DNA from 2 places in the Pseudomonas sihuiensis genome. Region 2 is predicted to be linked to the other one. Evidence: predicted binding sites of a transcription regulator. Region 2 holds the regulator's gene; the other holds the start of a gene.
What was found. The regulator FliA, encoded in region 2, starts transcription of late flagellar genes. The targets are predictions, from matches to a motif close to CTAAAGTTTNNNNNNNNNNNGCCGNTAA.
Positions count from the first base shown of each region.

Region 1 (15,564 bases), 870 kb from region 2:
GAGCGCGCACCGACCGCCAATCCCGGCCGCTGCTGGCCGGGCGGCCATGCCTCGGCGGGGTTCTCGCTGCTGGCACTGTTCTTCGTCCTGCGTGACCGCAGACCGCGGATGGCACGTATTGCGCTGGTGGTGGCACTTGGGCTCGGCTCGCTGTTTTCTCTGGGGCGCATGCTGCAAGGGGCGCACTTTCTCTCGCACAACCTGTGGACGCTGCTGATCGATTGGACAATCTGCGTGCTGACCTACCGCTGGCTGCTCTATCGCCAACCTGTCGAACAGCCATCGCGCAACTCGCTTGAATGGGGAGAAACCTGCCGATGAACAGATTTCTACAGGGCCTGCGGCTGGCGCTGGCCTCGCTGGTGTTTTTGGGCGCGTTGTTGGCGCTGCCGTTGAGCATGGCCTGGGCTGCCACCACTGCGCCGGTACCCGGGCAGAGCGCGCGTCCGGTCAACTGGGCGCAACCGCTGGACAGCCGCATCAACCTCTATCGCATGACGCCTGATCTCTATCGCAGCGCCTTGCCGAGTGCCGGGGACTTGCCACAGCTGCAGGCCCTGGGCATCGCCACGGTGATCAACTTCTATCAGCGCGGCGATGAGCAGTGGCTGAAGGATCCCAGGGTTGTTCAGGTGCATCTGCCGCTGCGTACCGACCGTATCGATGATGCCGACGTCATCGAAGTGCTACGCAGCATTCGCCAGGCGCAAAGCCGTGGCCGCGTTCTGATTCACTGCAAGCACGGGCAGAATCGTACGGGGCTCATTGCCGCCATGTACCGGGTGATCTACCAGAACTGGAGCAAGGAACAGGCATTGGCAGAAATGCGCGGTGGCGGTTTTGGCGGCGAAGAGCGTATGGGCGACGCCGAGCGTTACCTGCGCGACGCCGACATTCCGGCGTTGCGTTCAGCATTGGCCACAGGCGCCTGTAGCACCAGTGCATGGGCACTGTGCGCGCTAAAGGATCGGCTGCTCGGCGTAATCGAGGGGGTATGAAGTCATGAAGGTCGCGCGTTTGCTGATCTGTGGCCTGTCGTTGCTGGTCTTGCTGGGGTGTCAGAGCCTGCGCGAGCAGATGCTGGCAGAGAACTATCCGCCGACCTTCGTCGACGGCTTCGAGGACGGTTGCAGCAGTGGGCGTTCGGCTGTTGGCCCGCTCGGTCAGTTCGACAAGGACGTGCCACGTTACATGGCCGAGCCGCTGTATGCCCGCGGCTGGGAGGATGGCTTCCGCCAATGCGAAGACGTGCAGCGCATCGATGACTGGCAGGCGCGTCGGGAGGAGCAGTGGCGTGATGACGAATGGCGACACCACGTCGACCAGGCGATGGCCAAGGCTCTGCGTCGTTAGAAATTTCTTTATTTCCTTATCAAGAACGACTGAATCGCGTCGATAAGAAAGAAGGGATTAGCGCAATCTCTGAAGGTCTTTTGCCAAGTGCGGCGAAGGATGTCTCGATTTCTGCGCGCAATGGGAGTGGCAAAAATGTCGCTGCGTAATCTTTCTATCGCACCACGGGCTGCCTTGGGCTTCGGCCTGGTGGCTTTGCTGGTGTTGCTGCTCGGTTCATTTTCGCTGTTGCAGATGAGCGAGATGCGCAAGCAGTCCGAGGCAGTCGATCAGCATTGGCTGCCAAGTATGATGGCGCTGGGGGAGGTCAGCCAGGACATCCTGCGTCTGCGTGCCGTGACGCTGCGGCTGATGCTCAGTCGTGAGCCTGATGAGCTTCAGAGGAACCTGCGCCTTGCCGATGAACTGCGTACTGAGTTGAGTGCGGCTGACTCTTCGTATCAAAAGCGTATCTCCGGTAGTGAGGAGCGTAGCCTTTACGAGGCTTTTCGCCGAGCCGAAGCGGCCTACTTGCAGGAGCAGGGCAAGATCGTTGCCTTCATTCGCCAAGGTAACTTCGACGATGCCATTGCCGTGACCCGTGGCACGCTTAATCAACATGCCGATGATATGGCGCGTGCTCTAACTGATCTTTCCGAGCTGAACCGCAAGGGCGCTATGGAGGCAGCTCGCAAGGCTGGGCAGGTGTTCGATTCGGCGCGTACTTGGGTAGTGGTGATGATGGCACTGGCGGCGCTGGCTACCGTGGGCCTGGCACTGCTGCTGACCCGTAGCATCGTCGCGCCGCTGACCGAGGCGGTACGTCTTGCCGAGGTAGTGGCGTCGGGTGATCTGACCCAGAGCATCCACGTCGAGGGCCGTGACGAGCCGGCACGGCTGCTAAACGCCCTGAAAAGCATGCAGCAGAGCCTGCGTAACACCATTCAGAGCATCGCCGACTCGTCCAATCAACTGGCATCGGCATCCGAAGAATTGCATGCGGTGACCGAAGATTCGACTCGCGCCCTGCATCAGCAGAACGCCGAGATCGAACAGGCTGCTACGGCAGTCAACGAGATGACTGCCGCGGTCGAAGAGGTCGCGCGTAATGCGGTGAGTACCTCGGAAGCGTCGCGCGCCTCTACCGTGACCGCACAGCAGGGGCGCGAGCAGGTGCGCCAGACCGTGAGCTCGATCAGTCAGCTGGCTGATGACGTAAATGGCACCGCGGGTGAGGTTGAGAAGTTGGCCGAGCGGGTCCGTGAGATCAGCAAGGTGCTTGACGTGATCCGCTCCATTGCCGAGCAGACCAACCTGTTGGCGCTCAACGCTGCCATCGAGGCGGCGCGGGCCGGTGATGCGGGACGAGGCTTCGCTGTAGTGGCTGACGAGGTGCGTGCGCTGGCGCATCGCACTCAGCAATCCACGCAGGAGATCGAGCAGATGATCGGTGCCATTCAAAGCGGCACCGATCAGGCGGTCGGGTCGATGCAGAGCAGCAACAATCGCGCCCGCTCCACCCTTGAGGTGGCCCAGGCTGCGGGCGCGGCGCTGGAGTTGATCACACAGGCGATCTCCTCGATCAACGAGCGTAACCTGGTGATTGCCAGTGCGTCGGAAGAGCAGGCTCAGGTGGCGAGGGAAGTGGATCGCAATCTGGTCAATATTCGCGATCTGTCGCTGCAGAGTTCGGCGGGTGCCAACCAGACCAGTGCGGCTAGCCAGGAGCTGTCGCGCCTGGCGATCGACCTGAACAACCTGGTAGCGCGTTTCAAGGTCTGAGGCACGGCCATTTTCCCTCCTGCCAGCGGCAGGGGAAAGCAGCACGAACGAAAACGGCGCCCGAAGGCGCCGTTTTCTTTACCGCGGCAGCAGTTACTTGCCGGCCCAGCGCTTGAGCACCAGGGTGGCATTGGTGCCACCGAAGCCGAAGCTGTTGCTCATCACGGTATCGAGCTTGGCGTTCTCGACGGTGCTGAGCTGGATCGGCATGTCGGCGACTTCCGGATCGAGTTCGTCGATGTTGGCCGAGGCGGCGATGAAGTTGCCTTCCATCATCAGCATGCAGTAGATCGCTTCCTGCACGCCGGCTGCACCGAGGCTGTGGCCGGACAGGCTCTTGGTCGAGCTGATGGCCGGAGCCTTGTCACCGAACACTTCACGTACACCGCGGATTTCGGCGACGTCGCCGACCGGGGTGGAGGTGCCGTGGGTGTTCAGGTAGTCGATCGGGGTGTCGACGGTGGCCAGCGCCTGCTGCATGCAGCGGATCGCGCCTTCGCCGCTCGGAGCGACCATGTCGTAGCCATCGCTGGTGGCGCCGTAACCGACGATTTCCGCGTAGATCTTGGCGCCGCGGGCCAGAGCGTGCTCCAGCTCCTCGACCACGACCATGCCGCCACCGCCGGCGATGACGAAACCGTCACGCTTGGCGTCGTAGGCGCGCGAGGCTTTTTCCGGGGTCTCGTTGTACTGGGTGGAGAGGGCACCCATGGCGTCGAACAGGCAGCTCTGGCTCCAATGTTCTTCTTCACCGCCGCCGGCAAAGACCACGTCCTGCTTGCCCAGCTGGATCTGCTCCATGGCCTGGCCGATGCAGTGTGCGCTGGTGGCGCAGGCCGAGGAGATGGAGAAGTTGACGCCCTTGATCTTGAACGGAGTCGCCAGGCACGCTGATACGGTGCTGCCCATGGTGCGGGTTACGCGGTATGGGCCGATGCGCTTGACGCCTTTTTCGCGCAGGGTATCGATGGCTTCCATCTGGTTGACGGTGGAAGCGCCACCGGAACCGGCGATCAGGCCAGTGCGCGGATTGGAAACCTGCTCTTCGCTGAGGCCGGAGTCCTTGATCGCCTGTTCCATCGACAGATAGGCGTAAGCCGCAGCGTCGCCCATGAAGCGGAACAGTTTGCGGTCGATCAGCTCTTCCAGATTCAGGTTGACCGAACCGGAGACATGACTACGCAGGCCCATTTCGGCGTAGGAGGGGTTGAAACGGATGCCTGATTTGCCCGCGCGAAGGCTGCCGGCAACGGCTTCTTTGTCATTGCCCAGGCAGGAAACGATGCCCAGACCGGTGATCACTACACGACGCATGTGCAAGTCCTTCAGAAACTGTCGGTGGAGGTGAACAGGCCGACGCGCAGGCCTTCGGCGCTATAAATTTCGCGACCGTCGACGGCTACGGTGCCATCGGCGATGCCGAGGATCAGCGAGCGGCTGATGGTGCGCTTGATGTGAATGTTGTAGGTGACCTTCTTGGCGGTCGGCAGTACCTGACCGAAGAATTTCACTTCGCCGCTACCCAGGGCACGGCCGCGGCCCGGGTTGCCTTGCCAGCCGAGGTAGAAGCCGACCAGCTGCCACATGGCGTCGAGACCGAGGCAGCCCGGCATGACCGGGTCGCCCTCGAAGTGGCAGCCGAAGAACCACAGGTCCGGATTGATATCGAGCTCAGCGACGATTTCGCCCTTGCCGTACTTGCCGCCGGTTTCGCTGATGTGAGCGATGCGATCGATCATCAGCATGTTTGGGGCGGGCAGTTGCGCGTTCCCCGGGCCGAACAGTTCGCCGCGGCTGCAGGCGAGCAGATCTTCCCGGGTGTAGGCGTTTTGTCTTGTCATGCGAGCTCCTCAATTGTCCCCACGCTTCTAAGGCTGGGCGAATCGTCCTGGCCGGCGACGTCTGGATAGGCGTCTGCCGGCAGCCTAGTCATAGACTGTTGCGTTGTGGTGAAAGTCACAGCGCAGTGAGTACAGTTGTACTCTGCTGCTTCCATGTTGTCACAGTTGCCGCAGTTTCCCCTTGTAACGCCATCTTGTCACGGCCGCCACTCGCCTATGGTCGGGCTGGCAGCCAGCGCAGCAGAATGCGTTGCAAATCTGCACGTTTGAATGGTTTTGCCAGGTAATCGTTCATTCCCGCTTCCAGGCAGGCTTCGCGGTCGCCCTGCAGGGCATTGGCGGTCAGGGCGATGATCGGTACCTGCTGGCATTGCTGGAGCTGGCGGATCTGCCGCGTCGCCTCGTAACCGTCCATCAGGGGCAGCCTGCAGTCCATCAGGATAGCGGCGTAATCGTGTCGGCTGCAGTTCTGTACGGCCTGCTGGCCGTCGCCGGCCAGGCTGACCGGGTAGCCCAGGCTGCGCAGCATGGCTTCGGTCACGGTCTGCTTGACCGGGTTGTCCTCGACCAGCAGCACGGCCTGACCGTTGCCGCCGGTCAGCGGTTGACCGTCACGGTCGGGCGCCTGCGTGCTGCAGGGGCGAAATGGCAGGGGGATTTCCAGGGTATCGAGCTTGCCGTTGATCACACCATATTCGGTGGCCGGCGCCAGTTGATTGGCGATCAATTGGCCGGCGAGTCCCTGCTCCTGGCGCAGATCCTGCGGCCGAGTAAAGGTGAGAAAGCCGGTTAGCAGCAGCGTCAGCAATCAATAATGCCGGGCCGACACTGATCAGCTGGGTGCGGGTGTGGATGTTCCAGCCGCGGCGCTGAGCATGAGCTTTACCGCCAGGCATTGGCCGGGGATTTGCCGCTGGCTGCTCGGCGGCACCGGAAGGGGGCGAGGGGCAGCCTGTGGGCACGAGTCGTCCTTGGCAATTAACGCTGGTTGCTCATGGTAAGCGAGCCGTCGCGCTTTGCCAGTTTCAGGCGTGTGCACCCTGCGCCAATTCTCGTTTGCGCCTGCCCGCGCAGGGGGATTGCTGAACTTTTGCCCTGACCAGGTACTCTCGGCTCCGTATAATGCCCGCAGACCGCCATCACGCATGGCCTCATTCGGAAGACCTATGACACAGCTTCAACCCATTGCCGTACTCGGTGGCGGTAGTTTCGGTACCGCCCTGGCCAACCTGCTGGCGGAGAACGGCCAGCGCGTCCTGCAGTGGATGCGTGACCCCGAGCAGGCCGAGCAGATGCGTCAGAGCGGCGAGAACCCGCGCTATCTGAAGGGCGTCAAGCTGCATGGCGGTATCGAGCCGACCAGTGACCTGAGCGGCGTGCTGCAGCAGGCCGAGTTGGTGCTGGTCGCATTGCCTTCCAGCGCCCTGCGCGATGCCCTGCAACCGGTGGCGGCGCAGTTGGCGGGCAAGATGCTGATCAGCACCACCAAGGGCATCGAAGCCAAGACCTTCAAGCTGATGAGCCAGATTCTCGAAGAGATCGCCCCCGCCGCGCGTATCGGCGTGCTGTCCGGGCCGAATCTGGCCAAGGAAGTGGCCGATCACGCCCTGACCGCCACGGTGATCGCCAGTGAAGATGAAGAACTGTGCCTGCGCGTGCAGCAGGCCCTGCATGGCAGAACCTTCCGCGTCTACGCCAGCGCCGATCGTTTCGGTGTCGAGCTTGGCGGCGCGTTGAAGAACGTCTACGCCATCATGTCCGGCATGGCGGCGGCGCTGGGCATGGGTGAGAACACCAAAAGCATGCTGATCACCCGCGCTCTGGCGGAAATGACCCGTTTTGCGGTCAAGCTCGGCGCCAACCCGATGACTTTCCTCGGCCTCGCTGGTGTCGGCGACCTGATCGTCACTTGTTCGTCACCGAAAAGTCGCAACTATCAGGTCGGCTTCGCCCTGGGTGAAGGCCTCAGCCTGGAAGACGCGGTGCAGCGCCTTGGCGAAGTCGCCGAAGGGGTCAATACGCTCAAGGTACTCAAGGCCCGTGCCGAAGAACTGGACGTCTACATGCCGCTGGTCGCTGGCCTGCATGCCATCCTCTTCGAGGGGCGTACGCTGGCCCAGGTCATCGAATTGCTGATGCTCGGTGAGCCCAAGACCGACGTCGATTTCATCCCCACTGCTGGTTTCTGAACCCGGCAGCCAATCAAGGAGTGTGAATCATGAGTGATGAAAAACAGGAGTTGGAGCGCGAGTCGATTCTCTTGCGCATTCTGTGGATGGTGATTTTCCTCATCGTCTGGCAACTGGCCGAGCTGCTGCTCGGCGCCGTGGTGCTGCTGCAACTGGGTTACCGCCTGTTCTACGGCGCGCCGAACGCCAGCCTGCTGAGCTTTGGCGACAGTCTCAGCCAGTATCTGGCGCAGATCGGTCGTTTCGGCACCTTCAATACCGATGAAAAACCCTGGCCGTTCGCCGACTGGCCGACGCCGCGGGCGCCGGAAGGCGAGACCGCGCACAGTATCCCGCCGGCGCCGCACCCCGTGCGCGACGAGGAGCCCAAGCTGTGAGGTTATGGCTGCTGCGCCATGGTGAGGCCGAGCCGCAGGCAGCCCCTGATGCTGCCCGCGAGCTGACCGCCCATGGTCGCAAGGAAGTGCAGCAGGCCGCCGCTCAGCTCGCCGGTCGGCCCCTGACCGCCATCGTCGCCAGCCCTTACGTGCGTGCCCAGCAGACGGCCGAGCTGGTACGCAGCGAGCTGGGGTTCACCGGCAAGATAAACACCGTGACCTGGCTGACGCCGGACAGTGATCCGCGTGATGCCTTGAAGTATCTCGATGAGCGTGAGCGTGCCGAGGTGCTGCTGGTCAGCCATCAACCGCTGATCGGCGCGCTGGGCGGGCTGCTGGTGCACGGTCATCGCCAGGAGCCGCTGCCCATGCGCACCGCCAGTCTGGCTGAGCTGGAAGGCGATATCCCGGCCGCCGGGCTGATGGAGCTGCTGGCGCTTATCCACCCCCGCTGACCTTTCGCCCTGTGGCGCCACTTGTGGCGTCGCAGGTGCCTCATGCCTGACTTATCGCCCCTTGGGGGCAAATGTTCCAGGTGAGAAACATTTCTTAACTTGCGCCTCTTTTGTCTGCGTGGAATATTCAACCAAGCAAGTGCTTGGTCGATTCCTACAAAAACAACAAAGGAGGAAGCCCTGTGGCTGATGCAATCCGTTTGCCGCTCGAGCTGTTTTACGAACGTGAAGCAAGGCACCCGAACAAACGCTACATGGTGCAACCTCTAGGGGGCGGCCAGCTGCTGGAACTGAGCTGGGCCGACGTGGGCGAGCAGGCGCGCCGCGCAGCCAGCTGGTTGCGTAGTCGCGAACTGCCACAGGGCAGCCGCATCGCCATCATCTCCAAGAACTGCGCGCACTGGATCGTCGCCGATCTGGCGATCTGGATGGCGGGCCACGTTTCGGTACCGCTGTATCCCAACCTCACCGCCGACTCCATGGGGCAGGTGCTGGAGCATTCCGAAGCAGCCCTGGCCTTGGTCGGCAAGCTCGATGACTGGGCCTCGATGGCACCGGGCCTGCCGCAGGGCTTGCCGACCGTCAGCCTGCCGCTGCATCCGCAGGGCAGCTTCGACTACAGCTGGGATGATCTGCAGCGCAGCGCGCCGATCCAGGACGACCCCAAGCCAGCAGCCAACCAGTTGGCCACCATCATCTACACCTCAGGCACCACCGGCACGCCCAAGGGTGTGATGCACAATTTCTCCAATTTCGGTTTCGCCGCCAGCAACGCCATCAAGCTGTTTGGCGTGGGCGAGGATGATCGACTGATCTCCTACCTGCCGCTGTGCCACGTGGCCGAGCGCATGTTCGTCGAGCTGGCGTCCATCTATGCGGGGCAGACGATCTTCTTTGCCGAGAGCCTGGATACCTTTCTGGAAGATCTCAAGCGCGCGCGGCCGACCGTGATGTTCGGCGTGCCGCGCATCTGGACCAAGTTCCAGATGGGTGTGTACAGCAAGATGCCGGCGCAGAAGCTCGACCGCCTGCTGCGACTGCCGATCATCGGCCGCTTCATCGGTCGCAAGGTACTCGCCGGCCTCGGTTTGGACGCCATTCGCTATGCGCTGTCCGGTGCCGCGCCGGTGCCTGAGGCGCTGCTCAACTGGTATCGCCGCCTGGGCATGGAGATCCAGGAGGTCTATGGCATGACCGAGAACTGTGGTTATTCCCACGTGTGTCTGCCGGGCAAGTTCAAGCAGGGCTGGATCGGCCAGAACAACCCGGGCGTCGAGGTACGCATCGGCGAGGATGGCGAAGTCCTGGTGCGCAGCGGCGCGACCATGCAGGGTTACTACAAGGACCCGATCAAGACCGCCGAGACGCTGACTGACGATGGCTTCCTGCGCACCGGCGACAAGGGCGAGCAGGACGCCGAAGGCAACCTGCGCCTCACCGGACGCATCAAGGAAATCTTCAAGACCAGCAAGGGCAAGTATGTCGCGCCTGCGCCGATCGAAAACCGCATTGGCGAGCACTCGCGTATCGAGCAGGTGTGCGTGGTCGGCGACGGCCTGCCGCAGCCCATAGCCCTGTGCGTGCTATCCGATGTAGGGCGTCAGGAAGCGGCCAATGACAGTCGCGATGAACTGGAGAACAGCCTCAAGGCCTTGCTCGCCGAGGTCAATGGTCGTCTCGATCATCATGAGCGGCTGCAAGGCCTGGTACTGGTCAAGGAGGTCTGGGCAGTGGAGAACGGTTTCCTGACGCCGACCCTGAAAATCAAACGCGCGGTGATCGAGGGCACTTATGGCGAGCGTTTCGCCGAGTGGCAACAGCGCAGCGAAGCCGTGCTCTGGCACGATTGAGCCTGAATGGGCCGGGTTGACCGGCCCTGTCTTCAACGCACAAGGAACGTATCCATGGGACTGTGGCAACGAACGCCCGATATCGATGCACTCAACGCGACCTTGAAAAACAGCATCGGTGAGGTGCTGGACATCCGTTTCGAAGCCTTCGACGACGAATCGCTCAGCGCCAGCATGGTGATCGACTCGCGCACTCACCAGCCCTATGGGCTGCTGCACGGTGGCGCCTCGGTTGTGTTGGCGGAAACCCTAGGCTCCACTGCCAGCTACCTGTGCATCGACAGCAGCCGCTTCTACTGTGTCGGCCTGGAAGTCAACGCCAACCATCTGCGCGGTTTACGCAGCGGGCGTGTGCATGCGGTGGCGCGGCCGGTGCATCTGGGCCGTACCACCCACGTCTGGGACATTCGCCTCAGTGGCGATGACGGCAAGGCCAGCTGTATCTCGCGCCTGACCATGGCCATCGTTCCCCTGGGTGATCAGCCCCCGAAACTTTAAGTTTCTGCCTGCAATTTCATCCAAGATTTGCCTGGTCCATGGCGCTACAGTACGCGCCATGGACCAGATCACTCATATCCAAAGCAGCTTGCCCGGCGTGCGCCTGATCGATGCCGAGTACCGTCGCTTCGCCTTTCCCCGGCACTTTCACCTGGAATATCACGTCGGCCTGTTGATACAGGGACAGCATCGCTACGCCTATGGCGGTGAGCGCCGGCATGTCGGGGCGGGGGACGTACTGCTGATGGCGCCGGAAGGGATTCATGACGGCGCCTGCCTGGATGGCCAGAGTTACCGCATTCGGGTAATGGCCTTCGATCCCTCCTGGCTGGATGAAGCCAGTCGTACCCTGAGTGACGGTCGTCAGGGCGCGCCACGCTTGACCACCAGCAGCTTGCGTCACCCGCTGCTGTCACAGCACCTGCAGCGCTTTCATGCGGCGATGCTGGGCGGCTCGAGACTGGCTCAGGAGGAGGCGCTCTGGCAGGCGCTGGCCCACCTGCTGGAGATGGGCTCGACCTTGCGCGTCAGCGAGCCACATCGCGTCTTCGATCAGCAGACCTGGCAGCGGCTGCGCGATTGGCTGGAGAGCCGCCTCGACGCTCCACCCACGCTGGAGGAAATCGCCGCTTTTTGCGCCATGAGTCCCTGGCAGGCGCTGCGGCGTTTCCGCCAGCACACCGGTTTGCCGCCGCATCAGTGGTTGATGCAACTGCGTTTGCAGCGGGCGTTGCCGCTGGTGCTGGCGGGTGAGCCTCTGAGCGAGATCGCCCTGCGCCTGGGCTTCTACGACCAGGCGCATTTCTCGCGGTTGTTCCGCCGCACCTATGGCCTGCCACCGGCGCGCCTGCGCCAGGGCTGACCCACCCGCACATCCTGTTTTTCATTTTCCTGGAGATCACCATGCAGGAGACGTCCGTCTTGCTGTCGCTGGCTGCCGTGTTCGCGGTGGCCCTTATCAGTCCCGGCCCGGATGTAGCGCTGGTGGTGCGCACCGCCTTGCATCAGGGGCAGCGTGCCGGCTTGCTCAGTGCGTTGGGCCTGGCCTGCGGCATTCTTCTGCATGGCACCCTGGTGCTCAGCGGCGTGGCCTTGCTGCTCAGTCGTACCGAGTGGCTGTTCGATCTGGTGCAGGTCGGCGGTGCACTCTATCTGGGCTGGCTGGGTATCGGCGCTGTGCGTGCCTGGTGGCGTGGCAGTGCTGGCCCGAGGCGGCTGGATGGCGAGCTGACGCCTTCGCTGTTCGGCCCCTGGTTACGCGGCGTGCTCACCAACCTGGGCAATCCCAAGGCGCTGGTGTTCTTCCTGGCACTGCTCAGCAGTCTTGTACCCGCCGATATGTCGCTGCCCGGCAAGATGGCCTGTGCGGCGCTGCTGTTCGGCCTGAGCCTGTTCTGGTTCAGCCTGCTGGGGCTGACCCTGAGCCGCCCGCTGATGCGTCAGCGGCTGCTGCAGGTGGCGCCGACCATCGACTTCGTTTGCGGCCTGGTATTTCTGCTGGTGGCGGCCAGCATCGTAGGACGTCTGCTGCTATAGCCCTGACCATTGCGCTGCCATCAATGGCCGTTACGGTCATTGCCGCGCGTCGTCGGCTGCCGGAGAATCCGGGCATGTTTGCTTTCTCGAGTTTGATGCATGCCGCAGTCGATCTTCTTCGCTCATGCCAACGGCTTTCCGTCGGCCACCTACGGCAAGCTGTTCGCCGCGCTGGCGCCGGATTTTCAGGTGCAGCACCTGGAACAGCATGGCCACGACCCGCGTTTTCCGGTCAATGACAACTGGTCGAATCTGGTCGATGAGCTGATCCATCACCTCGAGGGCGGCGATGAGCCGGTCTGGGGCGTCGGCCATTCGCTCGGCGGTGTGCTGCATTATCACGCCGCCTTGCTTCGCCCGGAGTTGTACCGCGGCGTGGTGATGCTCGATTCGCCAGTGCTGACCCTGGCAGACCGCATGGTGATTCGCGCTGCCAAGCGCTTCGGCTTCATCGACCGCATCACCCCGGCCGGCCGCACGCTTGGGCGCCGTGAAGCCTTTGCCGATCTCGTCGAGGCGCGAGACTACTTCGCCGGCAAGAGCCTGTTTCGCCGTTTCGACCCCGAGTGCCTGGACGCCTATGTCAGCCATGGCCTGCAATTGAGTGAGCAGGGGCTGCGCCTGAAGTTCGATCCGGCCACCGAGATCAGTATCTACCGCAGCGTGCCGCACACTTCGCCGGGCCGGCCACAGCAGTTGGCGGTGCCGCTGGCCATGGTGCGCGGTCGCCACAGTCGGGTGGTGTTGCCGCATCATGCGCATCTGTTGCGGCGCATGCCGCGCGCGGAATATCACAATCTGCCTGGCGGCCATATGTTCCCGCTGGAGCGCCCGCAGGCTACCGCCGACCTGCTGCGTCAACTGTTCACCCGCTGGGCTGGTAGCCAGGAGCAACGTGCATGAGCATGGATTTCGAGGAAGTGCGCCTGAGCCTGCCGCATATCGAGTTGGCGGCTCATCTCTACGGTCCAGAGGATGGTGTGCCGGTTCTGGCGCTGCACGGCTGGCTGGACAACGCGGCGAGCTTTGCGCGGCTGGCGCCGAAACTCGAGGGGGTGCGCATCGTCGCCCTTGATTTTGCCGGTCATGGGCATTCCGAGCATCGTTCGGAAGGCGCCGGTTACGCGTTATGGGACTATGCCTTTGATGTACTGCAGGTCGCCGAGCAGTTTGGCTGGGCGCGTTTCTCCATCCTCGGTCATTCCATGGGCGCGATCACGGCAGTGTTGCTGGCGGGAGCGATGCCGGAGCGGATCGCGCGCCTGGCCCTGATTGACGGCCTGGTGCCTTACACCGGTGAAGCCGAGCAGGCGCCGCAGAAGCTGGGTGAAGCCTTGCGCGCCAGGCAGGCGCTGACTGACAAGCGCAAGCCGGTGTACGCGGAGATGGCGCGCGCGGTCGAGGCACGCATGAAAGGCGTGGGCGCGGTCAGCCGTGAGGCGGCCGAATTGCTGGCCCAGCGTGGGCTGATGCCGGTGCCGGGCGGCTACACCTGGCGTACCGACAGCCGCCTGACCCTGCCGTCGCCGCTGCGTCTGAGCTGGGCGCATGCCCAGGCGTTCGTTCGCGCGCTGCAATGTCCGGTCAGCCTGGTGCTGGCGGAGCAGGGTATGATGGGGGCGCAGGCGGCCGTGCGCACCTTGCTGCAGGATCTGCCGTTCGAGGTACACCGTCTGCCCGGTGGGCATCACCTGCATCTGGATGATGAAGCCGGTGCGCAGCTCGTAGCGGATTGTTTCAATCCATTCCTGCGCTTGCCTTGACTTGCCTGCGGCCGTGGGGAAAGGTGTGGCGGTCTGCCATGGAGGATCGCATGATCGACCCGTTAAAAGTCGCCACTCGCTGTACAGCAAGCTCACCCGTCGCGTTTTTTCAGTGGACTGCCACCTCATGAAGGGGGCTGTGCAGTTTTTGTCTGCGGTGCTTGCCACGGTCTGCAGCGGTGCCGTACTGGCGGCCGATCTACCTGGCAGTCGCGACCTCGAGGTACTGCCGCGGTTTCCTGCCAGTCACATCGTCGCGTTCAAGGAAGCGCCCGATGTCGAGCGTATCTATCCGCAAGGCTCCATTCGCCGCATCAGCGGGCGGTTGCGCTATGAGCGGGAGATTCTCGTGCAGGGCAAGCACAGTGCGGTGACCTACGAGCTGCCACGCACCCACAGCGCCGATCAGGTGTTCACCGCGGCGCGCGAAGCGCTGCTGGAAAAGGACGCCGAGCTGCTCTACTGGTGCCAGGGCCGTGAGTGTGGTGCGAGTAGCCTGTGGGCCAACTCGGTATTCGGCAATGCCACGCTATATGGCTCTGACGACCAGCAGGCCTATGCCTTGTTGCGCCTGGCCGAGCCGAATCACGAGAGCCTGCTGGCGCTATACAGCATCACTCGTGGTAATCGCCGTGCTTACCTGCATGCCGAGCAACTGGATGCCGAAGCCCCTCTGGGCGTATTACTGCCGACGCCGGCGACCTTGCTGCGTCAGTTGCGCACCGATGGGCAACTGAAACTGCCCGATGAAGCCAAGGCCGACAGCGCCTGGGTCGAGGTGCTGGCGCGCAGCCTGAACCTCGACAGCACCTTGCGCGTCAGCCTCGCCGGTAGCCAGGCCGAAGCCTGGCGTGAGGCGTTGATCGAGCAGCGCGTGCGCGAAGCGCGCCTGGAGTTGGGTGAGCGTTCGGATGAAACACTGAGCGTGCGTTTGTTGCGTTAAGCTAGCACTCGCAATCGCCTGTAACAGAGCGCCCGTAGGGGCGCTTTGTCGTTTCGTCGAAGGGAGTTTCGCTTGATGGCCACTAATGATCGTCTGCTGGTGCAGATTCTTCTGCTCGGCCTGCTGGCTGCCAGCCTATGGGTGCTGGCGCCATTCTGGTCGGCGCTGTTCTGGGCTGCCGTGTTGGCCTTTGCCAGTTGGCCGCTGATGCGCCTGCTGACGCAATTGCTCAATGGGCGCCTGTCGCTGGCGGCGGGCATCCTGACCGGGGTCTGGGTGATCATGGTGGCGGTGCCGCTGGTCTGGCTGGGCTTCAACCTGGCCGATCACATCAAGGACGCCAACGCCCTGGTCAAGGATCTTCAGGTCGAAGGCCTGCCGCCACCGCCGAGCTGGCTGGCCAGTATTCCGCTGGTCGGTGATCGCCTGGTGGAACTGTGGCGCACCATCGACCAGCAGGGTGCTGCCTTCTTCGACACGCTGCGGCCCTATCTGGGCCAGGTCGGCAACTGGCTGGTGGCGCGTAGCGCGAAGATCGGTGCGGGCATGGTCGAGCTGGCCCTGAGCCTGGTGCTGGTGTTCTTCTTCTACCGTGATGGCCCGCGCCTGGCGGTATTCGTGCACAGCCTGCTGGAGCGGCTGATCGGCGAGCGTGCCGATCATTATCTGGAACTGGTTGCCGGCACTGTACAGCGTGTGGTCAACGGCGTGATCGGCACCGCCGCAGCGCAGGCCGTGCTGGCCTACATCGGTTTCGTCATCGCCGGAGTGCCGGGGGCACTGGTGCTGGGCCTGCTGACCTTCGCCTTCAGCTTCATCATGATCCCGCCGCTGATCTGGGGCCCGGCCGTGGCCTGGCTGGTATGGCAGGGGGAAATCGGCATGGCGATCTTCTTGGGTATCTGGGGCTTCTTCATCATCAGTGGGGTGGACAACATCCTCAAGCCCTACCTGATCAGCCGTGGCGGCAACCTGCCGCTGGTGGTGGTGCTGCTCGG
Region 1 is NZ_LT629797.1:1,027,100-1,042,663, forward strand. Features, by position in the region: gene BLT86_RS04935 (phosphatase PAP2 family protein) at 1-321, shown strand, start outside; gene BLT86_RS04940 (dual specificity protein phosphatase family protein) at 318-998, shown strand; gene BLT86_RS04945 (hypothetical protein) at 1,003-1,353, shown strand; gene BLT86_RS26545 (methyl-accepting chemotaxis protein) at 1,489-3,114, shown strand; gene fabB (beta-ketoacyl-ACP synthase I) at 3,208-4,428, opposite strand; gene fabA (3-hydroxyacyl-[acyl-carrier-protein] dehydratase FabA) at 4,440-4,955, opposite strand; partial or broken gene BLT86_RS04965 (response regulator) at 5,170-5,667, opposite strand; gene BLT86_RS04970 (NAD(P)H-dependent glycerol-3-phosphate dehydrogenase) at 6,122-7,144, shown strand; gene BLT86_RS04975 (DUF4389 domain-containing protein) at 7,174-7,521, shown strand; gene sixA (phosphohistidine phosphatase SixA) at 7,518-7,976, shown strand; gene BLT86_RS04985 (AMP-binding protein) at 8,159-9,826, shown strand; gene BLT86_RS04990 (hotdog fold thioesterase) at 9,881-10,324, shown strand; gene BLT86_RS04995 (AraC family transcriptional regulator) at 10,383-11,186, shown strand; gene BLT86_RS05000 (LysE family translocator) at 11,228-11,860, shown strand; gene BLT86_RS05005 (alpha/beta fold hydrolase) at 11,960-12,763, shown strand; gene BLT86_RS05010 (alpha/beta hydrolase) at 12,760-13,623, shown strand; gene BLT86_RS05015 (DUF4892 domain-containing protein) at 13,751-14,566, shown strand; gene BLT86_RS05020 (AI-2E family transporter) at 14,642-15,564, shown strand, end outside.
Region 1: BLT86_RS26545 (methyl-accepting chemotaxis protein) is a predicted target of FliA. The motif match lies at 1,423-1,450, and genes of this name have one in related genera.

Region 2 (15,242 bases):
ATGGCCGAAAGCGAGAGCGGTGCCGACAAAAGCGAGGAACCCACAGGCAAGCGACTTGAAGAGTCGCGCAAGAAAGGCCAGATCGCCCGTTCCAAGGAGCTCAATACCCTGGCGGTCACCCTCACCGGCACCATGGCCCTGATTATCTTCGGTGCCTACATGGGCAACGTGCTGATGGACATCATGCGCGGCAATTTCAGCCTGCCGCGTGAGGTGTTGATGAGCGAGCGCAGCATGGCGCTTTACCTGCTGGCTTCCGGCAAGGAAGCCCTGCTGGCGATGCAGCCATTCTTGATCGCCTTGCTGATCGCCTCTATCGTCGGCCCCATCGCTTTGGGCGGCTGGCTATTTTCCACGGAAGCACTGCAGCCCAAGGCCAGTCGGATGAATCCGCTGGCGGGGCTCAAACGCATGTTCTCGGTTCAGGCGCTGGTCGAGTTGCTCAAAGCGTTGGCCAAGTTCCTGGTCATCCTCGCCGTGGCGCTGGTGGTACTTTCGGTGGATCAGGACGATTTGCTGGCCATCGCCAATGAGCCCATCGAGCCGGCCATCCTGCACAGTCTGAAGGTGGTCGGCTGGAGCGCTTTTTGGCTGTCCTGTGGCCTGATCCTGATCGCCGCCGTGGATGCGCCATTCCAGCTGTGGAGTCACAAGCAGAAGCTGAAGATGACCAAGCAGGAGGTGCGCGACGAGTACAAGGACACCGAGGGCAAACCCGAGGTCAAGGGACGCATTCGTCAGTTGCAGCGTGAAATGGCTGAACGCCGCATGATGCAGGCCGTACCGCAGGCCGATGTGGTGATTACCAACCCGACGCACTTCGCCGTGGCGCTCAAGTACGACCCGGAGAAGGGAGGGGCGCCGCTGTTGCTGGCCAAGGGCGGCGACTTCCTGGCGCTGAAGATTCGTGAGATCGCCCAGGAGCACAAGGTGATGGTGTTGGAATCACCGGGGCTGGCGCGGGCCGTTTACTACTCTACCGAGCTCGATCAGGAAATCCCCGCCGGTCTCTATCTGGCGGTGGCGCAGGTGCTGGCCTACGTCTATCAGCTGCGTCAGTACCAGGCCGGCAAGGGCAAGCGCCCCGGCCCGTTACCGGATTTGCCCATCCCGCCAGATCTGCGTCGTGATTCGTAACGTGCGTCTTGGGCGCTGCCCTGTCATTTATGGAACGCTTCTTGCCATTACCCCTTCAGGACGCACTTTCGCGTCAAAAGATTGAATGGTTTGGGGTAGGGACGTGGCAGTAGATCGCGCACAGCTAATCGGTGACGTACGCAGCAACCTTGCAGGTTTGCGCCACGGCAACCTGGGTATCCCCCTGCTGCTGCTGGTCATGCTCGGCATGGTCATGCTGCCGATCCCGCCGTTTCTGCTCGACACTCTGTTCACCTTCAGCATCGCGCTGTCCATCGTCGTGCTGCTGGTCAGCATCTATGCGTTGCGACCGCTGGATTTCGCCGTGTTCCCTACCATCCTGCTGGCGGCCACGTTGTTGCGTCTGGCGCTGAACGTGGCTTCGACCCGCGTGGTGCTGCTCAACGGCCACGAGGGCCACGGCGCGGCGGGGCAGGTGATCCAGGCCTTCGGTGAGGTGGTGATCGGCGGTAACTACGTGGTCGGTATCGTGGTGTTCGCCATCCTCATGATCATCAACTTCGTGGTGGTCACCAAGGGTGCCGGACGGATTTCCGAAGTGAGCGCGCGCTTCACCCTCGATGCCATGCCTGGCAAGCAGATGGCTATCGACGCCGACCTCAATGCTGGCCTGATCGATCAGAACGAAGCCAAGAAACGCCGCAGTGAAGTGGCGCAGGAGGCAGATTTCTACGGCTCGATGGACGGTGCCAGCAAGTTCGTCCGCGGCGACGCCATCGCCGGCCTGCTGATTCTGTTCATCAACCTCATCGGCGGTATCGCCATCGGCGTGCTGCAGCACGGCCTGCCGTTCGCCGAGGCGGGCAAGGTCTACACCCTGCTGACCATCGGCGACGGCCTGGTGGCGCAGATTCCCTCCCTGCTGCTGTCCACCGCCGCCGCAGTGATGGTGACCCGTGTTTCCAGCTCCGAGGACATGGGCGCCCAGGTCAACCGGCAGATGTTCGCTTCGCCGCGGGCGTTGGCGGTGGCGGCGGCGATCATGATTGCCATGGGTCTGGTGCCCGGCATGCCGCATTTCTCTTTTATCAGCCTGGGCCTGGTGGCCGCTGGCGCCGCCTACTGGATCGCCAACAAGCAGCGCAAGACCAAGGAAGAGGAGGTCAAGGAGGTACAGCGCCAACAGGAGCTGCTGCCGGCGCAGAAGGCGCAGGAGGTCAAGGAACTGGGCTGGGACGACGTCACCCCGGTGGACATGGTCGGCCTGGAGGTTGGTTACCGGCTGATTCCGCTGGTCGATCGCAACCAGGGTGGCCAGCTGCTGGCGCGAATCAAGGGTGTGCGCAAGAAGCTGTCTCAGGAAATGGGCTTTCTCATGCCCTCGGTGCATATTCGCGACAACCTCGATCTGGCGCCCAACGCCTACCGCTTGACGCTCATGGGCGTCAGCGTGGCCGAGGCCGAGGTGTATCCGGATCGCGAACTGGCGATCAACCCCGGCCAGGTGTTCGGCCCGCTCAATGGCATCGCCGCCAAGGATCCGGCGTTCGGTCTGGAGGCCGTGTGGATCGACCCCACTCAGCGCGATCAGGCGCAGTCGCTGGGCTATACCGTGGTCGATGCCAGTACCGTGGTCGCCACTCACCTCAATCAGATCCTGCACAAGCATGCCCACGAGCTGCTGGGGCACGAGGAAGTGCAGCAGCTGATGCAATTGCTGGCCAAGAGTTCGCCGAAGCTGGCCGAGGAGTTGGTGCCGGGTCTGGTATCGCTGTCGACCCTGCTCAAGGTGCTGCAGGCGCTGCTCCAGGAGCAGGTGCCGGTGCGCGACATCCGCACCATCGCCGAGGCCATCGCCAACGTCGCGCCGAAGAGTCAAGATCCCGCCGCGATGGTCGCCGCGGTGCGCGTGTCGCTGGCCCGTGCCGTCGTGCAAGGCATCGTGGGACTAGAGCCGGAGCTGCCTGTGATAACCCTCGAGCCAAGGTTGGAACAGATCTTGCTCAACAGTCTGCAGAAGGCCGGTCAGGGCGGTGAGGATGGCATCCTCCTCGAACCGGGCATGGCCGAGAAGCTGCAGCGTTCCCTGGTGGAAGCGGCGCAGCGCCAGGAAATGCTCGGCAAGCCGGTGATTCTACTGGTGGCCGGACCGGTCCGGGCGATGTTGTCGCGCTTCGCGCGGCTGGCGGTACCCAGCATGCACGTGTTGGCCTACCAGGAAATTCCGGACAACAAGCAGGTCACCATAGTCGCTACGGTTGGCCAGAACTGAGGTAAAGGGTCATGCAGGTCAAACGCTTCTTCGCCGCCGATATGCGGACCGCCATGAAACTGGTGCGTGATGAATTGGGCGCCGATGCCTCGATCATCGGCAATCGCCGAGTTGCCGGTGGTGTCGAGCTAACCGCTGCGCTGGATTATCAGGCGCCGGCGCCGGTGCGCCCGAACCCGGCGCTGGAAGCCGAGCTGCGCAAGACCCAGGCGCGCATCGCCAGCGCCCAGGCGGAGCTGACCACGCGTGCCGAGCAGGATGCCGGCAAGGACCGTCAATTGTTCGCCAATGAATCGCTGCTGGCACCCGAGCTACCCGCGACCCTGGTCAAGCCGCAGCGCCCGGTCGAGGCCCCTGTACCTGCTACGCCTACGGTCGACCCGCGCGCACTGGAAGCCATGCGCTTCGAGCTGCACGGCTTGCGTGAGCTGATCGAAGTACAACTGGGTTCCATCGCCTGGGGGCAACTGCAGAACCGTCGCCCGCAGCAGGCCAATCTGTGGCGCCGCCTGCAGCGTATGGGGCTGTCTGCCGAGCTATCGCAGGCGCTGCTGAGCAAGGTAGCCGGTGTGGCCGAGCCGCGTCAGGCCTGGCGTATGTTGCTGGCGCATCTGGCTCACGCGATCACTACGCCCAAGGTCGAACCGCTGGAAGAGGGTGGTGTGATCGCGCTGGTCGGTCCGGCCGGCATGGGCAAGACCACCACCCTGGCCAAGCTGGCTGCGCGTTATGTGCTTAAGTACGGCTCGCAACAGGTCGCTCTGGTGAGCATGGACAGCTTCCGTATTGGCGCGCAGGAACAGCTCAAGACCCTGGGGCGCATCCTCGGTGTGTCGGTGACTCAGATCGACCCCGGTCAGTCTCTGCTGCAGGCTCTGGCGCCGCTGGCCAAGAAACGCGTGGTGTTGGTCGATACCGCTGGCCTGCCAGGCAACGATCCGGCGCTGCGTCTGCAGTTGGAGAGTCTGGCCTCGGCACGCATCAAGGCGAAGAATTATCTGGTACTGGCCGCAACAAGTCAGAGCCAAGTGCTCAAGGCGGCCTACCATAGTTACAAGCGTTGTGGCCTTTCAGGCTGCATACTGACGAAACTGGACGAAGCTGCGAGTCTGGGTGAGGTTTTAGGTCTGGCTATAGGCCAGCAACTGCCGGTAGCCTATGTGACGGACGGGCCGCGGATACCGGACGATCTGCACGTGCCGCGTAGCCATCAGCTGGTCAGCCGTGCCGTTGGGCTGCAGGCTGCCGAGGAGCCGAGTGAGGACGCCATGGCGCAGATGTTCGCCGGCCTCTATCACAATCCGGCCAAGCGAGCCGGTTGAAGCAGCGAGAATGTTGCACCCTCTCGCCACGTGGTGCGGGAGTGAACGGCCTCAACAGGTGCTTTCCAACGACCTGTAGGGCCAAGTCGAAGTTAGACAAGGTGTAGAAAGAACATGGGTATGCATCCCGTACAGGTGATTGCGGTGACTGGCGGCAAGGGTGGCGTCGGCAAGACCAATGTGTCGGTCAATCTGTCCATGGCCCTGGCCGATCTTGGCCGTCGGGTCATGCTGATGGACGCCGACCTTGGCTTGGCCAACGTCGACGTTCTGTTGGGCCTGACGCCCAAGCGCACCCTGGCCGATGTCATCGCGGGTGAATGCGATCTGCGTGACGTCCTGCTGCAGGGGCCGGGCGGCGTGCGCATCGTGCCGGCAGCATCCGGTACGCAGAGCATGGTCAGCCTCACGCCGATGCAGCACGCCGGGTTGATCCAGGCGTTCAGTGACATCAGCGAAAATCTTGACGTGCTGGTGATCGACACCGCTGCCGGTATCGGTGATGCGGTGGTCAGCTTCGTGCGTGCGGCGCAGGAGATCCTTGTGGTGGTCTGCGATGAGCCCACCTCGATTACCGATGCCTACGCGCTGATCAAACTGCTCAATCGCGATCACGGCATCAGCCGCTTCCGCGTACTGGCCAATATGGCCCACAGCCCGCAGGAAGGACGAAATCTCTTTGCTAAGCTGACCAAGGTGACGGATCGCTTCCTCGATGTCGCCCTGCAGTATGTCGGTGCCGTGCCCTACGATGAGTGTGTGCGCAAGGCCGTGCAAAAGCAGCGTGCTGTCTATGAAGCCTTCCCTCGATCCAAGTGCGCCCTGGCGTTCAAGGCGATAGCTCAGAAGGTAGATACCTGGCCGTTACCGGCCAATCCCCGTGGTCATCTGGAGTTTTTCGTCGAGCGTCTGGTGCAACAACCGACCGCAGACTCGGCCGTATGACAGCAGCCTCTGGACTTCGTATGTACAACAAGGCTCAGGCGCAGGACTCCCAGCACCAGCTGATCGAGCGCTATGCGCCGCTGGTCAAGCGCATCGCCTACCACCTGCTGGCTCGTCTGCCGGCCAGCGTGCAGGTCGATGATCTTATCCAGGCCGGCATGATCGGCCTGCTCGAAGCCTCACGCAAATACGACTCCAGCAAGGGTGCCAGTTTCGAGACCTTCGCCGGTATCCGTATTCGCGGCTCCATGCTCGACGAGGTGCGCAAGGGTGATTGGGCGCCGCGTTCGGTGCACCGCAACAGCCGTATGGTCAGCGATGCCATTCGTGTCGTTGAGGCAAGAACCGGGCGGGACGCTAAAGATCACGAGGTTGCGGCCGAACTCCAATTGAGTCTGGAGGATTACTACGGCATTCTTGGCGACACTTTGGGCAGCCGCCTGTTCAGTTTCGACGACCTGTTGCAGGACGGTGAGCATGGCGGGTTGCACGAAGACGCCGGACACACTCACCTCGAACCTTCGCGGGACCTCGAAGACGAACGCTTCCAGGCGGCCTTGGCCGATGCCATCGCCGGTTTGCCGGAGCGCGAACGTCTGGTGCTGGCGCTGTATTACGATGAAGAACTGAACTTGAAGGAAATCGGTGAAGTGCTGGGGGTTAGTGAGTCACGCGTGAGCCAGTTGCACAGCCAGTGCGCGGCGCGTTTGCGCTCGCGGCTGAGTGAATGGCGTGCTGGCTGAACGCGGCGTACTCGCAGGCGCAAAACGGTTTCACGATTAAAGGACGTAGTTGCAAGCGCAATACGTTTGGGACTGTACGGAGGTCGACTTGGACAAGAACATGAAAATCCTCATCGTTGACGATTTCTCGACGATGCGACGGATCATCAAGAACCTCTTGCGGGACTTGGGTTTCACCAACACCGCGGAAGCCGATGACGGCACCTCGGCGCTGCCGATGCTGCAAAGCGGTAGCTTCGACTTTCTGGTGACCGACTGGAACATGCCCGGCATGACCGGCATCGACCTGCTGCGCGCCGTACGTGCCGACGAGCGCCTCAAGCACCTGCCGGTGCTGATGGTGACCGCTGAAGCCAAGCGCGATCAGATCATCGAGGCGGCCCAGGCCGGTGTGAATGGCTACGTGGTCAAACCCTTCACCGCTCAGGTGTTGAAGGAAAAGATCGAGAAGATCTTCGAGCGGGTCAACGGCTGATGTCAGCCGCGAGGGTGCTATGGAACATGATGACTCCACGCTGGGTGACCTTGAGTCGACCCTGAAAAACAATGCCCGCGATCTGGTCGATAGCCTTGAGCAAGGTAATTTCGGCGCCGCGGTGCAACTGATCAACGAGCTGAACAAGGTCCGCGATCGCGGGCTGTATCACGAGGTCGGCAAACTGACCCGTGAACTGCACAACGCCATTGTCAATTTTCAGCTCGATCCGCGTATGCCGCATACCCAGGAGCTGTCGCAGATCGCCGACGCTACCGAGCGCCTGAACTACGTCGTGACCATGACCGAGAAGGCCGCCAACCGGACCATGGATCTGGTGGAGCAGAGTGCGCCGCTGGTCAACGACCTGAGCAATGAGGCACAGAGCCTGAGCGTCGAGTGGGGCCGTTTCATGCGTCGTGAAATTGGAGTAGACGGCTTTCGTGAACTGGCCAAGCGTGTCGAGCTGTTCCTCGCCCGCAGTGAACGAGATGGCGCCAAGCTCTCCGACCACCTCAACGGCATTCTGTTGGCTCAGGACTATCAGGACCTTACCGGCCAGGTGATCAAGCGTGTCACCCAACTGGTGATCGAAGTGGAAAGCAACCTGCTCAAGCTGATGCTCATGGCCAGTCAGGTCGACCGTTTTGCCGGTATTCAGCACGACTACGCAGCGCTGCGTACCGAACAGGGAAAATCAAAAGAGCCATCGCAGGGTGAAGGTCCGCAGATTCATGCCGATAAGCGTGATGACGTTGCCTCCAACCAAGACGATGTCGACGACCTGCTGTCCAGCCTAGGGTTCTAAGGAGCACACAATATGAGCTTCGGCGCCGATGAAGAGATCCTCCAGGATTTCCTGGTAGAGGCCGGCGAGATTCTCGAACAGTTGTCCGAACAGTTAGTCGAGCTGGAAAGCCGACCGGACGACATGAACCTGCTCAATGCCATCTTCCGCGGTTTTCATACCGTCAAGGGTGGAGCGGGTTTCCTCCAACTCAACGAGTTGGTGGAGTGCTGCCATATCGCCGAAAACGTCTTCGACATCCTGCGCAAGGGTGAGCGTCGCGTCGAGTCGGAGTTGATGGATGTGGTGCTCGAGGCTCTTGATGCTATCAATGGCATGTTCGGCGAGGTGCGTGAGCGCCGCGAGCCGACGCCCGCGTCGCCTGAACTTCTGGCGGCATTGGCACGCCTGGCCGAACCGGGCGGCGCCGAAGCGGCTCCTGCGCCGGTGCAGCAGGCCGAGCCGGAACCCGTGCCGGTGTCTCAGCCAGCTACGCCGTCCGCTGCCGCGGGCGACATCACCGACAGCGAATTCGAGCAACTGCTCGATGCCCTGGGTGACGCGCCGGCTGCCGCCCCGAGTGCACAGACCAGTGCCAGCGATGAGATCACCGATGACGAGTTCGAGTCGCTGCTCGATCAGTTGCACGGCAAAGGGCAGTTCGCCGGTACGGTCGAAACGCCTGCCGCTGCGGTAGTTGCTTCTGCGCCTGCTGGCGCAGCGGCAGGTGATGAGATCACCGATGACGAGTTCGAAGCGCTGCTCGATCAACTGCATGGCAAAGGCCAGTTCTCGGCCACCGCCGAAGCTGCTGCTCCGGTTGCAGCCGTTGCTGCAGCGCCCGCTCCGGCGGGTGATGAGATCACCGATGACGAGTTCGAGGCGCTGCTCGATCAATTGCACGGCAAGGGCAAATTCGTGCCGCCCGCTGAGCCGGCGCCAGCGCCTGCCGCCGCGGCCAAACCTGCAGCAGTGCCCAAGGCCGCCGCGCCTGCCAAGCCCGCAGCAGCCAAACCTGAGCCTGCTGCTGCTCGTGCTTCTGCCGCGCCCGCGCCGGCTGCTGACAAGGCGCCGGCCGCGAGCGAAGCGGAAACCACCGTACGGGTCGACACCGCGCGCCTCGACGAGATCATGAACATGGTCGGCGAACTGGTGCTGGTGCGTAACCGTCTGGTACGCCTGGGGCTCAACAGCGGCGACGAGGCGATGTCCAAGGCAGTGTCGAACCTCGACGTGGTGACTGCGGATCTGCAGACCTCGGTGATGAAAACCCGCATGCAGCCGATCAAGAAGGTCTTCGGCCGCTTTCCGCGCCTGGTGCGCGATCTGGCGCGCAACCTGAAGAAGGAAATCAACCTCGAGTTGGTGGGCGAGGAAACCGACCTCGACAAGAACCTGGTCGAGGCCTTGGCTGACCCGCTGGTGCACTTGGTGCGCAACGCTGTCGACCACGGCGTTGAAACCCCGGAAGAACGCGAGAAGGCCGGCAAGGCTCGCGCAGGCCGCGTGGTGCTGTCCGCCGAGCAGGAAGGCGACCATATCCTGCTGTCGATCACCGACGACGGCAAAGGCATGGATGCTGACGTGCTACGTGCCAAGGCCGTCGAGAAAGGCCTGCTGGACAAGGACGCGGCCGATCGCCTCAACGAGTTCGAATGCTACAACCTGATCTTCGCTCCGGGCTTCTCGACCAAGACCGAGATTTCCGACGTATCCGGCCGTGGTGTCGGCATGGATGTGGTGAAAACCAAGATCTCCCAGCTCAATGGCACGGTCAACGTGTTCTCGCAGAAGGGCCAGGGTTCGAAGATCGTCATCAAGGTGCCGCTGACCCTGGCGATCATGCCGACGCTGATGGTGATGCTGGAGAATCAGGCCTTCGCCTTCCCGCTGGTCAACGTCAACGAGATCTTCCATCTCGACCTGTCGCGTACCAACGTGGTCGACGGCCAGGAAGTGGTGATCGTGCGCGACAAGGCGCTGCCGCTGTTCTACCTCAAGCGCTGGCTGGTGCCGCAGGCATTCCAGGAGGGGCAGGGTGAAGGCCATGTGGTGATCGTCACCGTTGGCAGCCAACGCATCGGCTTTGTCGTCGATCAACTGGTCGGCCAGGAAGAAGTGGTAATCAAGCCGCTGGGCAAGATGCTGCAAGGCACGCCCGGGATGTCCGGCGCCACGATCACGGGCGACGGACGCATTGCATTGATTCTCGACGTACCGAGCATGCTCAAGCGCTACGCTCGACGGTTCTGATGTTTCGCGGCGTGGACCCGAGGTCCACGCCGTCTAGGAGTGTGTATGGTAGTCAAGGTCTTGGTGGTAGACGACTCCGGTTTCTTCCGTCGGCGCGTGTCGGAAATTCTGTCTGCTGACCCCAGTATTCAGGTCGTGGGCACGGCCACCAATGGGCGGGAAGCCATTGATCAGGCGTTGGCGCTCAAGCCCGACGTGATCACCATGGATTACGAGATGCCGATGATGGATGGCATCACTGCGGTTCGAAACATCATGCAGCGCTGTCCGACGCCGGTGCTGATGTTCTCCTCGCTGACTCATGAAGGCGCCCGCGTCACGCTCGATGCGCTGGATGCGGGGGCTGTGGATTTCCTGCCGAAGAACTTCGAAGACATCTCGCGCAACCCCGAAAAGGTCAAGCAGATGCTGTGCGAGAAGGTGCACAGCATCGCGCGCAGCAACCGCCGTTTCAGTGCGGCCGCGGTGGCTCCGGCGCCGACTGCGGCTAGTCCGAGCGCGGCGCCGACCAGTCGTCCTGCTGTCTCGACGCGACCTGCTGCACCGGCTCCTGTTGCTGCGCGTCCGGCGGCAGCGGCCGGTGGCGCAGCCCCTACGTCATCAGCGCCCAAGCGCAAGGCCTACAAGCTGGTGGCCATCGGCACCTCGACCGGTGGCCCGGTGGCGCTGCAGCGCGTGCTGACCCAGCTTCCGGCCAATTTTCCGGCGCCGCTGGTTCTGATCCAGCATATGCCGGCGGCCTTCACTAAGGCTTTCGCCGAGCGCCTGGACAAGCTCTGCCGCATTCAGGTCAAGGAAGCTGAGGATGGCGATATCCTGCGCCCAGGCCTGGCGCTGCTGGCACCTGGTGGCAAGCAGATGATGGTCGATGCGCGTGGCGCGATAAAAATCCGGTTCTTCGCGGACTCTGGGGGAAGAGCGAGTTGACAGACAGGGAAGTGGGTAAATTGGCAGTCGCCAAACACACCAACACCCACACTCTGCTGTCGCCGTGCATCCTATTGATCTTGCCGCTTTCTGGCCAGGCTACGAAGTCGTCGCCTCTCGCTCCGTTGCTGAAAACACCCTGCTGATTGAGCTGGAACCCCAGGCCGCACGACTGCCCCGGTGCGGACGCTGTCAGCAGCCCAGTCCATTGATTCATGAGCGGCGTCTGCGCCAAGTGCGTGATCGTGATCTGTTGGATCAGCGCGTGTTGCTCCAACTGCCCGTACGTCGCGTTGACTGCCTGCGCTGTGGCCGAGTGACCGAGCGGATCGACTGGCTTGAGCCGTCCTCTCGCCTGACTCAGCGTTTACGGGTCTGGCTCGAGGGCTTGCTGCGGATATTGCCCATCAGCCACGTCAGCCAACTCACTGGATTGCACTGGCACACCCTCAAGACACTCGACAAACGCCGCCTGGAGGCCGAGGTGGGGGATTTCGAGCCAGGCACTGTACGTCGCCTGGTGATGGATGAGTTCGCTCTACACAAAGGCCATCGCTATGCCACGGTGATCATGGACGCCGAGCGAACGCGGGTACTGTGGGTCGGTCACGGCAATAGCCGTGAGGCCATTCGTCCGTTCTTCGAATTGCTCGGTGAGCGCTGCCAGCAAATCGAGGCGGTTGCCATGGACATGAACACCGCCTTCGATCTGGAGGTAAAGCAGCATTGCCCTCAAGCCGAAGTGGTGTACGACCTGTTCCATGTGGTGGCGCGCTACGGGCGTGAGGTGATTGACCGCATCCGCGTCGACCAGGCCAACCTGTTGCGCGATGACAAACCGGCACGCAAGGTGGTCAAGCGCAGCCGCTGGCTGCTACTGCGCAATGCAGAAAACCTCAAGGACAGCCAAGCCGTTCAGCTACAGGAGTTGCTTGCTGCCAACCAGCCATTGGCCACGGTTTATGTGCTCAAGGACGCGCTGAAGGAAGTTTGGTACGCCCCGAGCGTATGGGAGGGCTGGCAACGCTGGCGGGCCTGGCTACGGCAGGCCCGTGACAGCGGTTTGGCACCGCTACAGCGCTTCGCCAAAAACCTTAGACGCTATATTCGCGGCATCCTCGCCAGCGCCAATTTCCCTATGCATACCAGCCTGTTGGAGGGTGTGAACAACCGTATCAAGGTGATCAAGCGCATGGCCTATGGCTTCCGGGACTCAGACTACTTCTTCCTGAAAATCAAGGCCGCCTTCCCCGGGAAAGCGCGATGAACCAAAAATCCTGCCGGGTGACGAACGCCTCAACTACAAACCCTGTGTCGATATCACTTTCGGCTCTGCCGCCAAGTCTTACGGTGACAAGGTGCTGGCCGTGGTACTCACCGGTATGGGCGCCGATGGCCGTGAGGGTGCGCGCCTGCTCAAACAGGGCGGTAGCCAGGTGTGGGCGCAGGACGAGGCCAGTTGCGTGATCTATGGCATGCCCATGGCCGTGGTCAAAGCCAATCTGGCGGATGCGGTCTACGGCCTGGATGACATCGGCCGGCACCTGACCGAGGCCTGCCAGTGACGAACGCTAAGTCGGAAACATGCGCATGGATGTACTGAGCCTGATTGGCGTCATCCTGGCGTTCGTTGCCATTCTGGGCGGCAATTATCTCGAAGGCGGGCACGCTGGTGCCTTGCTCAACGGTCCGGCGGCGCTGATCGTCATCGGCGGCACGCTGGGCGCGGCTTTTCTGCAGGCGCCGGTGCAGGTGTTCAAGCGTGCCATGAGCATCATGCGCTGGATCTTTTTCCCGCCGCGTATCGATCTGGTCGGCGGTATCAATCGTGTGACCGGTTGGAGCATGGTGGCACGCAAGGAAGGCCTGCTCGGCCTGGAGGCAGTGGCCGATGCCGAGCCTGACCCCTATGCGCGCAAAGGTCTGCAGTTGCTGGTCGACGGCGCCGAGCCGGAATCCATTCGCAGCATTCTGGAGGTCGATCTCTATACCCAGGAGGCGCGCGATATCCAGGCCGCCAAGGTGTTCGAGAGCATGGGTGGTTATGCACCAACCATCGGTATTATCGGTGCAGTGATGGGCCTGATTCACGTGATGGGCAACCTGGCTGATCCGAGCATGCTCGGCAGCGGCATTGCCGTGGCGTTCGTTGCCACCATCTACGGCGTCGGCTTCGCCAACCTGCTGCTGCTACCGATGGGCAACAAGCTCAAGTCCATTGCTCTGCGCCAGTCGCGTTACCGCGAGATGCTGCTGGAGGGCATCCTGTCCATCGCCGAGGGTGAGAACCCGCGCTCTATCGAACTGAAGCTGCAAGGCTTCATGGACTGATGGAGGTATGGCATGGCGCGCAGGCGGCATCATGAAGAGCACGAGAATCACGAGCGTTGGCTGGTCTCCTATGCCGACTTCATCACCTTGCTATTCGCCTTTTTTGTGGTGATGTACTCGATTTCCTCGATCAACGAAGGCAAGTACAAGATCCTCTCGGAGTCGCTGACGGGCGTGTTCAATCAGCCTGAACGCTCGATCAAGCCGATTCCGGTCGGTGAGGAACGGCCGCGCACCAGTGAGCCTGATAACACCTCGATGGACGACCCCAGCTCGGATTCGGCCCTGCAAAGCATCGCCTCCAGCGTGCGCGAGGTGTTTGGCGAGCTGATCAAGAGTGATCAGCTGACCATACGCGGCAACGAGATGTGGATCGAGATCGAGCTCAGCTCCAGTCTGTTGTTTCCCAGTGGTGATGCCATTCCAAACAATCAGGCGTTCGACATCATCGAGAAGCTCGCCAAGATTCTGGCGCCTTATCAGAACCCGATAAAGGTGGAAGGTTTCACCGACAACGTGCCAATTCAGACAGCGCAGTATCCGACCAACTGGGAGTTGTCTGCGGCGCGCGCGGCGAGCATCGTGCGTATGCTGGCCATGGATGGTGTCGACCCTTCACGTCTGGCTGCTGTCGGTTACGGCGAGTTCCAGCCGGTAGCGGACAATGCCACAGCCGAGGGCAGGGGGCGTAATCGCCGGGTCGTGCTGGTGATTTCGCGCAACCTCGACACGCGACGTGGCGCTGGCAGTGCCGCGACCCAGCAGTCAGAGGCTGGCACGCAACCTGCACCAGCGCCTACGTCGGGGGTTCCACAGTCGTGAGCCGTCAAATCCCAGTCGCCTGCTGCGTGCGTGCGATAGCCATTCTCGGCCTGAGCGCCTCTTGCCGGGAGGATGAGAGAAAATGAAAGTCTGGGCAGTAGCCAATCAGAAGGGTGGGGTCGGCAAGACCACCACCTCCATCGCCCTGGCAGGCCTGTTGGCCGATGCCGGCAAGCGTGTGGTCGTGGTCGATCTCGATCCGCATGGGTCGATGACCAGTTATTTCGGTCATGACCCCGATGCGCTGGAGCACAGTTGCTTCGATCTGTTCCTGCATCAGGGCAATGTGCCGCAAGGCCTGCCCAAGCAGCTGCTGCACAGCACCAGTCACGAGAATATCTCCCTGTTGCCGTCGAGCACCGCGCTGGCCACGCTCGAGCGCCAGTCACCGGGGCAGAGTGGCCTGGGTCTGGTAATCGCCAAGAGCCTGGCGCAGCTGTGGCAGGATTTCGATCATGCTGTCATCGACAGCCCGCCACTGCTCGGCGTACTGATGGTCAATGCCCTGGCAGCCAGCCAGCAACTGGTGATTCCGGTACAGACCGAGTTCCTCGCGGTGAAGGGCCTGGAGCGCATGATCACCACGCTGGCGATGATCAACCGTTCGCGCAAGCAGGCCTTGCCCTACACCATCGTGCCGACGCTGTTCGACCGTCGTACCCAGGCGTCCATGAGCACGCTGCGGGTGCTGCGCAATACCTATCCCGAGCACCTGTGGCCGGCCTATATTCCGGTCGATACGCGCTTGCGTGATGCCAGTCGGGCAGGGCGGACGCCTTCGCAGTTCGATGCGGGCAGCCGTGGCGTGATCGCCTATCGGGCACTGCTCAAGCATCTTCTGACTCATCACCCGGCGGCGCAGGTGGCTTGAAATGAGCGTCTGTGTTGAACTGCGACACTCAAGTCGGAGCATGCAGCGGCCGATAGGCTGTCAAGATCTTATTCCGGGTTCCAGTCATGAGCCGTAACCTCGCCACCGCCACGCGTTCCCAGTTGGCCCTGCAGTCCTACCTTGACGGGCTGCTACAGGAGGCCGCTGCCGAACTGGAGATGTCCGTCAGCCTCGACGAGTTCGAGGCCGCTGTGCTCGAGGAGCAGGTGCGCGATGCGCGGCTGGTTGAGCCGGTTGTGCCCGCTAGCGTGGTTGAACCGCTGGTACAGATGGACGTCGCACCGGTTGAATTACTCGCGCCGATACAGGCTCCGCTCATCGACGAGGCGCCGCCGGCGCTTGCTCCCGCTGCCGAGCTGGCGCCACAGCCGGCTG
Region 2 is NZ_LT629797.1:1,900,686-1,915,927, reverse strand. Features, by position in the region: gene flhB (flagellar biosynthesis protein FlhB) at 1-1,137, shown strand; gene flhA (flagellar biosynthesis protein FlhA) at 1,223-3,370, shown strand; gene flhF (flagellar biosynthesis protein FlhF) at 3,382-4,692, shown strand; gene fleN (flagellar synthesis regulator FleN) at 4,807-5,637, shown strand; gene fliA (RNA polymerase sigma factor FliA) at 5,634-6,380, shown strand; gene BLT86_RS09000 (chemotaxis response regulator CheY) at 6,481-6,855, shown strand; gene BLT86_RS08995 (protein phosphatase CheZ) at 6,875-7,663, shown strand; gene BLT86_RS08990 (chemotaxis protein CheA) at 7,676-9,895, shown strand; partial or broken gene BLT86_RS08985 (protein-glutamate methylesterase/protein-glutamine glutaminase) at 9,941-10,786, shown strand; gene BLT86_RS08975 (ISL3 family transposase) at 10,887-12,089, shown strand; partial or broken gene BLT86_RS08970 (chemotaxis protein CheB) at 12,082-12,387, shown strand; gene BLT86_RS08965 (flagellar motor protein) at 12,413-13,153, shown strand; gene motD (flagellar motor protein MotD) at 13,166-13,975, shown strand; gene BLT86_RS08955 (ParA family protein) at 14,058-14,846, shown strand; gene BLT86_RS08950 (CheW domain-containing protein) at 14,933-15,242, shown strand, end outside.